DNA from 2 places in the Silvimonas soli genome. Region 2 is predicted to be linked to the other one. Evidence: riboswitches for the same ligand, from Rfam matches in the RefSeq annotation. Region 2 holds a riboswitch; the other holds the start of a gene.
The links. A riboswitch is a leader RNA that binds a small molecule or an ion and turns the genes downstream of it on or off. The one in region 2 is predicted to bind thiamine pyrophosphate.

Region 1: linked by a shared signal. The riboswitch ahead of thiM (hydroxyethylthiazole kinase) and the one ahead of thiC (phosphomethylpyrimidine synthase ThiC) in region 2 are both predicted to bind thiamine pyrophosphate.

What each region holds. Positions count from the first base shown of each region.
Region 1 covers NZ_CP106736.1:635,455-639,870, reverse strand. Annotated here, with positions in the region: gene N7220_RS02945 (LrgB family protein) at 1-317, shown strand, start outside; gene thiD (bifunctional hydroxymethylpyrimidine kinase/phosphomethylpyrimidine kinase) at 466-1,275, opposite strand; gene thiE (thiamine phosphate synthase) at 1,272-1,910, opposite strand; gene thiM (hydroxyethylthiazole kinase) at 1,907-2,716, opposite strand; TPP riboswitch at 2,787-2,883, opposite strand; gene N7220_RS02925 (LysR family transcriptional regulator) at 3,452-4,405, opposite strand.
Region 2 covers NZ_CP106736.1:1,882,979-1,887,394, reverse strand. Annotated here, with positions in the region: gene N7220_RS08630 (mannose-1-phosphate guanylyltransferase/mannose-6-phosphate isomerase) at 1-354, opposite strand, end outside; gene thiC (phosphomethylpyrimidine synthase ThiC) at 707-2,623, opposite strand; TPP riboswitch at 2,680-2,776, opposite strand; gene N7220_RS08620 (protein-L-isoaspartate O-methyltransferase family protein) at 2,865-3,518, shown strand; gene N7220_RS08615 (rhodanese-like domain-containing protein) at 3,600-3,923, shown strand; gene rfbB (dTDP-glucose 4,6-dehydratase) at 4,081-4,416, shown strand, end outside.

The sequences.
Region 1 (4,416 bases), 1.2 Mb from region 2:
CCGTGCGTTCAGTGACGACACCGTTTGCCATTGAAGCCGCGCGTTCAATTGGCGGCCCCGCGGACTTGGCAGCAGTGTTTGTGGTCATCACTGGCGTGCTGGGCATGGCGATTGGTGAAACCGTGCTGACCTGCCTGCCAATGGTGCGCAGCCGCCTTGCGCACGGTGCCATCTTTGGCGCCGCCGCCCATGGCGCCGGTACCGCCAAAGCCCGCCAGATTGGCGAAGTGCAGGGCGTAGTCTCCAGCCTGGTGATGATGATTGCCGGTTTGATCAGCGTGCTGGGCGCTCCGGTGATCGGCAAATTGTTTTTCTAGGCCCGCGTCCATAACGCAGTCTGGAAGCATCTCTGGCGCGTGATTTGTTTTCACCTACCACGCTGGGCATGAAATAAGCAGTCGTCAAATTGTTGATGCAGAGACTCCCGGCAGCAGAACCTGGTGCCGGGAGCCCGGTTGCCGCTGATTACCACCACGCGTGAAAGTGATGCACCGGGCCAATTCCGTGGCCGACATCCAGCCGGTCCGCTGCGATCAACGCTGCTTGCAACCATTCGCGTGCTGCTGCCACGGTCTGCGGCCAGTCCTGATGTTGCGGACGCAAAGCGGCCAGCGCGGCAGACAATGTGCAACCGGTGCCATGGGTGTTGCGGGTAGCGATGCGGATATTGGCAAAGCGCGTTTCGGACTGTGGCGTGATCAGCCAATCCGGGCTCTCGGCGCCACCCAGATGTCCCCCTTTCATCAGCACCGCTTTGGCACCGGCGGCGATCAGTGCATAACCTTGTGCGCGCATCTCATCTTCTGTGGTGGCGACCGGGGCGCCTAGCAACGCCGCGGCTTCTGGCAAGTTAGGCGTGATCAGCGAAGCCAGCGGCAACAACGCGTCGCGAATCGCCGACACAGCTTCGGCCACCAGCAACGGGTGCCCACCTTTGGCGATCATCACGGTGTCGAGCACGATGTGCGTCGGCTGATACTTTGCCAGGCTGGCCGCAACGGCATGGACGATCCCCGCATTGGCCAGCATGCCCAGTTTGACGGCATCGACCCGGATATCGCTGAACACGGCATCCAGTTGGGCTGTGACAAACTCGGGCGGCACTGGATGCACCGCATGCACACCTTGGGTGTTCTGCGCGGTCAGCGCGGTCAACACGCTCATGCCGTATGCGCCCAGCGCCGAGAAGGTTTTCAGATCTGCCTGGATGCCAGCGCCACCGCCAGAATCCGAACCGGCGATGGTGAGAGCGTGCGGGATCGTTGAGGGGCTCATGTTCGGGCTCCGGTAATTTCAATGAATAGATGGCCAGTCGCGCCAGCGATATCGGCTTGACCGCAAATGGCCGAAACCACGGCTACACCATCGGCCCCGGCGCGGATCAGTGGCGCTGCCGTGCCGTGCTTGATGCCGCCAATCGCCACCACCGGCAGTGGCTTGGCCCGCATAAGCTGGCTGAATTCATCCAGCCCGATCACCGGCGAGGCATCCAGTTTGGTGCCGGTGGGGTACACCGGACCCACGCCCAGATAATCCACCAGTCCTGCCGGTACATCGGCCATTTGCGCCGCATTGGAGGTGGATAGTCCGAGGATTTTATCCGGCCCGATCAATCGGCGTGTGGCGTCGGGTGGCAGATCGGCCTGGCCGATGTGCACGCCTGCGGCATCGACCGCGATTGCGACGTCGATATGGTCATTGATGATCAGCGGCACGCCAAGTGGGTCCAGCACGGCCTTGAGCGCAAATGCGGTTTCCAGCCACTGGCGTTTTTTCCAGTTGGGCGCGCGCAGTTGCACGATGGTGGCACCGTTCTCGGCGGCGATACGGGCGGTGTCCACCATGCCCTGCGGTCCGCCGCACAGGTCAGGGTCGAGCACTAGATAAAGCGATAAATCAAACGGTTTCACGCGGTCATCTCCCGCAGTTCGTTGGGGCTCAACAAATATAGCGTGTCGAGGAATGCCGCTTTGAACGAGCCTGGTCCATTACTAATGGCTTGTGCCCGCTGACCGCTAATCCCGGCCAGAGCGCACGCTGTCGCCACCGCGTTCAGGCGGTTGGGGGCTTGCGCAGTAAAGGCGGCGACCAACGCAGAAAGTGCGCAGCCGGTGCCGACCACTTGCGTCATTAGCGGATGGCCCCAGGGCGTAGCCCAGGTGCTGTTGCCATCGGTGATGTAATCAATTTCGCCAGTCACAGCCACGACGGCGCCGGTATCGCGGGCCAATTGCTGGGCTGCGGCCAACGCGGTGTTGGAACCCGCCGTGCTGTCTACGCCACGCCCACCGCTGCCCATCCCGGCCAGCGCGAGGATTTCCGAGGCATTACCGCGAATGGCTGCGGGCTTTTGCCGGATAAATTCACGGCAGGCATTGCTGCGATATTCGAGTGCGCCAACCGCCACCGGATCAAGCGTCCATGGCACGTTGGCCGCATTGGCTGCGGTGATGGCCTGCCGCATGGCCGCCAGTTGTGTGTCGCGCAAGGTGCCGACATTGATCAGCACTGCGCCCGCAATGCTGGCAAAAATACTGACTTCTTCCTGCGCCACAATCATGGCTGGCGCGGCACCGGCAGCCAGCAAAACATTGGCGGTGATTTCCTGTACCACTTCATTGGTCAGCACATGCACCAGCGGATGCGCGCTGCGAAAGCGTTCCAGTTCGTCGGCAATGATGGAAAACGGCAGGGTGGGGATTGCGAATGGTGACATTTATGTGGCTCCTTGGCAGCCCGGATTGATCCATCCATGTAATACGGATGGTCAGTGCAGGCGAGCAGCACAGGGCCACTTGGGACTTCCCTCCGCCAGCATTATCCGGATCAGGTAACGGGTATCTCTCAGCCTTTGCAACTGCAAAAGCACCCCGAGTCAGGGGAGGATTGTCCGCTGTTGGGGTGTTGTGGGCAACGTGGGTTTTGGCGGGATTTGAAGGGAGGCGACAATCCATTGTGGACTGGCTGATTTGGCTTCCGTTTCAAGTGTTGCTAGTGCCTGCGGCACGGGTGTGAAAGGCGTTTGATACCCGGCGGTGGCCGGGGGCACGTTACTTTTCTTTGCTTCGCCAAAGAAAAGTAACCAAAAGAAAGGCGACCCGGGACGCGAGCGTCCGACGGGGCCCGAAGTCAAAAGCCGAAACGAACAGTTTGTTTGCCAGCGTTCTTTGCGCGGCTCCGCCGTTCCCACGGTCGGCCGGAGCCTAAGTTCTCCGACTCTCGGTCGGTGTGATCGGCTGCTTTGTTTGCTTGGTAAAAGTCAAAAACATGAAGTTGCAGGGTGGATTGGGTTTAGCCAATCCGCCATTTGTGGGCCTAAACCCATGTAGCCCGGATGAAGCGTCAGCGGGAATCCGGGATTGCAATGAGTCATCGAACCGCTGGCGATTAAATTTGCCCACTGTTGCCCCCGGATTGCTACGCGAATCCTGGCTGCAAACGATCCCAAGGCTCAAATCCCCGATACCCGTGCCCGCCGGTTCTGTCCGGATGCCGCCACCCGCAGTTTAGGTGCCGGGTCCCAGCGCCAGGCTTGTTGCAATTGCTCACTCACAAACGCCACAAACTGTCGCACGCGCGGGGCCAGGTGTCGGCTGTGCAGGTATACCGCGTGCAATGGTGCGGAGGCGATGGCGTGTTCGGGGAGGACACGGATCAATTGGCCGCTGTCCAGATCGGCACCGACATCCCAGATTGATTTGAGGACGATCCCGGCGCCGCACAAGGCCAGTTCGTGCGCGGCTTCGCCGTGGTTGGTGACGATGTTGCCGTGCACTTTGATGCTCTCATCGTGAAACTGCCATTCGGTGACCAATTGCTCGCCAAACAGAATGCAGTCGTGTTGCACCAGTTCGGCCGGGGATTGCGGTAAGCCACGGCGGGCAATGTAATCGGGCGAGGCGCACAGTACGCGATAGTTGGGCGCCAACTCGCGGGCGAACAGGCTGGAGTCGGGCAGGCTGCCAAAGCGGATGGCTACATCCACTCCGCCTTCGACCAGATCGATCACCGCGTCGGTCAAGTCCAGCTGAACGCGTAGTTGCGGGTGGCGTGCCTGGAAGGTGGTGACCAGCGGCACCAGATGGCGGCGGCCAAAGGCGTTGGGCGCGTTGATGCGCAGCACGCCACTGACGCTGTCACGATGCAGCAAGAGTTGCGTTTCGGCTTCGCTGACTTCGGCCAGAATGCGCACGCAACTGGCGTAAAACAATTGGCCTTCTTCCGTCAGCGACTGCTGGCGCGTGGTGCGATTCAGCAAGCGCACGCCAAGTTGTTTCTCCAGCAATGCCAGCCGTTTGCTGACCACAGCCAGTGACACATCCAGTTCTCTGGCTGCGGCCGATTGACTGCCAGTGGCAACAACTTTGGCGAAGATGCTCAGGTCTTGCAGGTTATCCAGTGTCATGGCGTGAAGTG
Region 2 (4,416 bases):
GATGACGTGATCCGACGGTAGTACCAGCAGCAATCCTTCCGGGTCTTTCTCGGTGACCAGCAAGGCGGCGATGGCGACGGCAGGCGCCGTATTTCTGCCGACGGGCTCCAGCACGATGGTTTGTGGCGTGACATCCACTTTGCGCACTTGCTCCGCCACCAGAAAGCGCTGCTCTTCATGCGATATCAATAGCGGCGGATTAACCTCGGCAATGCCCTTTAAACGCTCCACAGTCTGTTGCAACAGGCTGTTTTTGCCGGTCAGCTTGAGGTATTGCTTGGGATACCCACCACGCGACATTGGCCACAGCCGCGAACCGCTACCACCACATAGAACGACTGGATAAACAGACATGGCTTGCTCCTGTTGGATATTGACGGCGCAAAATGGCATTGAAGTTTATTTACTATAGGAGACAAGTTTGTCCCTGTTGTTAGTAATTTTTGTGCAATGCAATACAAGGAGTCAAGCATTAACTTCACTGTTTATCTATAAGTAAACACTGATCCTTCTCAAAGAACTCCGCTGTGGCGTTGGAATATTTCAATATGGAAAGCATAAAGCTTACAAAAAATCACGACTAACGGAGCAATCCTGTAGTTGAAAGGCACTTCATGCCAGCTTGGCTGAGCGCGCAAAAAAAATGAGCGCCGCAGCGCTCATTTTGTGACTCACTCGTGGCCCGGTAGACGGGCCCGGACGTGGGTTATTCCTTGTGATAAACCTCGGCGCCGCGTTTTACGAACTCGATGGATTTGGCTTGCATACCCTTGTTCAGCGCTTCCGCTTCGTTGATGCCTTGCTGCGCTGCGTATTCGCGCACGTCCTGGGTGATCTTCATTGAGCAGAAGTGCGGACCACACATGGAACAGAAGTGCGCCAGTTTGGCACCTTCTTGTGGCAGCGTTTCATCGTGGAAAGAACGCGCTTTGTCCGGATCGAGACCCAGGTTGAATTGGTCTTCCCAGCGGAATTCAAAGCGTGCTTTGGACAAAGCATTGTCGCGAATCTGCGCGCCTGGGTGGCCCTTGGCCAGGTCTGCAGCGTGTGCAGCCAGCTTGTAGGTGATGATGCCTTCCTTGACATCATCTTTGTTCGGCAAGCCCAGGTGTTCCTTCGGTGTCACGTAACACAGCATCGCCGTGCCGTACCAGCCAATCTGCGCCGCACCGATGGCGGAAGTGATGTGGTCGTAGCCGGGGGCGATATCGGTGGTCAAAGGCCCCAGCGTGTAGAACGGCGCTTCGGAACAGTCTTGCAGTTCCAGGTCCATATTCTCTTTGATCAACTGCATCGGCACGTGGCCCGGGCCTTCGATCATCACCTGTACATCGTGCTGCCACGCAATCTGGGTCAGCTCGCCCAGCGTGCGCAATTCGCCCAACTGGGCTTCGTCGTTGGCATCCCAGATCGAACCTGGACGCAAGCCATCGCCCAGCGAGAAACTCACATCGTAGGCCTTCATGATTTCGCAGATGTCGGCGAAATGCGTGTAGAGGAAGTTCTCCTTGTGATGCGCCAGACACCACTTGGCCATGATCGAGCCGCCACGCGACACAATGCCGGTCATGCGGTTGGCGGTGAGCGGCACATAACGCAGCAATACGCCCGCGTGAATGGTGAAGTAATCCACACCTTGTTCGGCTTGCTCGATCAGCGTGTCGCGGAACAGTTCCCAAGTCAGGTCTTCGGCCTTGCCGTTAACCTTTTCCAGCGCCTGGTAGATTGGCACCGTGCCAATCGGCACCGGGCTGTTGCGCAGAATCCACTCCCGCGTTTCGTGGATATTCTTGCCGGTGGACAAATCCATGATGGTGTCCGCGCCCCAGCGGATACCCCAGGTCATCTTGTCGACTTCTTCATTGATGGACGAGGTGACGGCTGAGTTGCCGATGTTGCCGTTGATCTTCACCAGGAAATTGCGGCCAATGATCATTGGCTCGACTTCGGGGTGATTGATGTTGGCGGGGATAATCGCGCGGCCACGGGCGATTTCGTCACGTACAAACTCGGGGGTGATCTTGGCCGGGATGGACGCGCCAAAACTCTGGCCGGGATGCTGACGCAGCATCAGATCCGCCATGCGCTTGCCTTTGTCACCGCCGATATCCAGCAGGCTTTGCATATATTCTTCGCGGCGCATGTTTTCGCGGATCGCCACGTATTCCATTTCTGGCGTGATGACGCCTTGACGGGCGTAATGCATTTGCGACACGTTGGCGCCGTCTTTGGCCTTGCGTGGCTGGCGATGCAGCTCAAAGCGCAGTTCGTCCAGCGTCTTGTCGTCAGCACGCATGCGGCCAAAGTCGCTGGTCAGTTGATCCAGCAAGACTGTGTCATTGCGTTCCTCAATCCACGCGCCGCGCACACTGGGCAAGCCTTTGCGTACATCAATCGTTGCGGTTGGGTCCGTGTACAAGCCGGAACAGTCATACACGGTGATGGGTGGATTTTGCTCGCCGCCAAACGCGGTCGGCGTATCGTTCTGGCTGATCTCGCGCATGGGCACGCGCAGATCCGGGCGGCTGCCTTGGACATACACTTTGCGGGAATTGGGCAGCGGCTGGATGGCAGCTTCGTCCACATGGGCCTGGGCTGCAGTGAAATCTGCACGATTATTCATGGCGTCTTCCTTGTATGAAAAGGGCGCGGGGATGCGCAAAAGACGCCATGCCAGAGGGGACGGCGGCTTCGCTTCCCTACGCCGGTGTGAACCGGATCAGGTGCAAAGGGACTCTCTCATCCGCCAAATACAGCGGAACCCCTAGCGAAACTCTATGTGGCAAGGTACTAACTTTATGCGATAATCGCAAGTTAATTTGATAGTGCGCGCGCCGGTTTGCGGCCGAATTCAAGGTGAAAATATGGATTGGGAACATGCCCGTTACTTGCTGGTAGAACAGCAAATCCGTCCTTGGGACGTTCTGGATCAGAAGGTGCTGGATCGGGTTTTGACGGTCAAACGCGAAGACTTCGTGCCGGCCGACAAAAGGGCGCTGGCCTTTGTGGATTCCGAACTGCCTATCGGCCATGACGCAACCATGCTGGCACCGAAAGTCGAAGCCCGCTTCTTGCAAGAAGTAGAACTGCAGCCCGCCGACAAGGTGCTGATTGCTGGTGCTGGCACCGGCTATCTGATGGCGCTGGCAGCTGGTTTGGCCGCCAACGTGTACGGCATCGAAATCGAACCGGCCCTTGCCTCACAAGCGGAAGCCAATCTGGCCGCCGCAGGTGTGCGCAACGCTCGCGTTATCGTTGGCGACGCCGTGCATGGCCTGACTGAGCAAGCGCCGTTCGATGTAATCATCGCCACTGGCTCTTTTGCCTCTGTGCCTGCTACGCTGAAAGATCAACTGGCCGTAGGTGGTCGCCTGATCGCGATCGTCGGCGAATTGCCAATCATGAGCGCAACGCTGGTAAAACGCGTTGACCATGGCGCGTTCAGCGAAGAAAAGCTGTTTGAGTACAACCTGCCGCGCATGAAAAACGCACCGGTGGCACCGGCCTTCCACTTCTAAGGCCGGGTTGCTCGACAACGCAAGGGCGTGGCTGCGTGCCACGCCTTTTTTATGCAGTCACATGTATCTGGAAAGTAACAAATGCAGCAATTATCCGCGCGTGACCTCGCCGCCTGGCTGGCGGACGAAACCCGAACTAATCCGGTTTTGCTCGACGTGCGTGAGCCATGGGAATTTGCCATGTGCCACCTGGAAAACAGCCAGCCCCTGCCGATGAATGAAATCCCGTCGCGTTTTCAGGAGCTGGATGAAGATGCAGAGATGGTGGTGATCTGCCATCACGGTATGCGCAGCTATCAAGTCGGCGTATTTCTGGAGCGGCAAGGGTTTGGCCATGTTTATAACCTCGCGGGCGGGGTGGATGGCTGGGCGGGCGAGGTTGAGCCGGCGATGGCGCGTTATTGATATCGCTAAATAACCACAGATTGTTTTGAATTGTCAGATTCACAAGCGTATTGCTGGCGAGTTTTGTCAAAATATCTGATCATTTCTGGTTTTACGACAGAGCATGCGCACATGACGCTCTGTCGGTTTCTATCCATACCATGGACGCATTGAAATTATGATTCTGGTCACCGGCGGCGCCGGCTTTATCGGCGGTAATTTTGTTCTCGACTGGCTGGCTGAAAGCAACGAAGCCGTCATCAATCTCGACAAGCTCACTTATGCGGGCAATGCCGATACGCTCAAGTCCCTTGCGGGCGATGCTCGGCATGCGTTCGTGCATGGCGATATTGGTGATCGTGAACTGGTCGCTCGCCTGCTCGAAGAACATCGCCCGCGCGCGGTAGTGAATTTTGCGGCAGAGTCGCACGTTGATCGGTCAATCCACGGCCCAGGCGATTTTATCCAGACCAACGTTGTTGGCACTTTTAATTTGCTGGAATCGGTTCGTGCC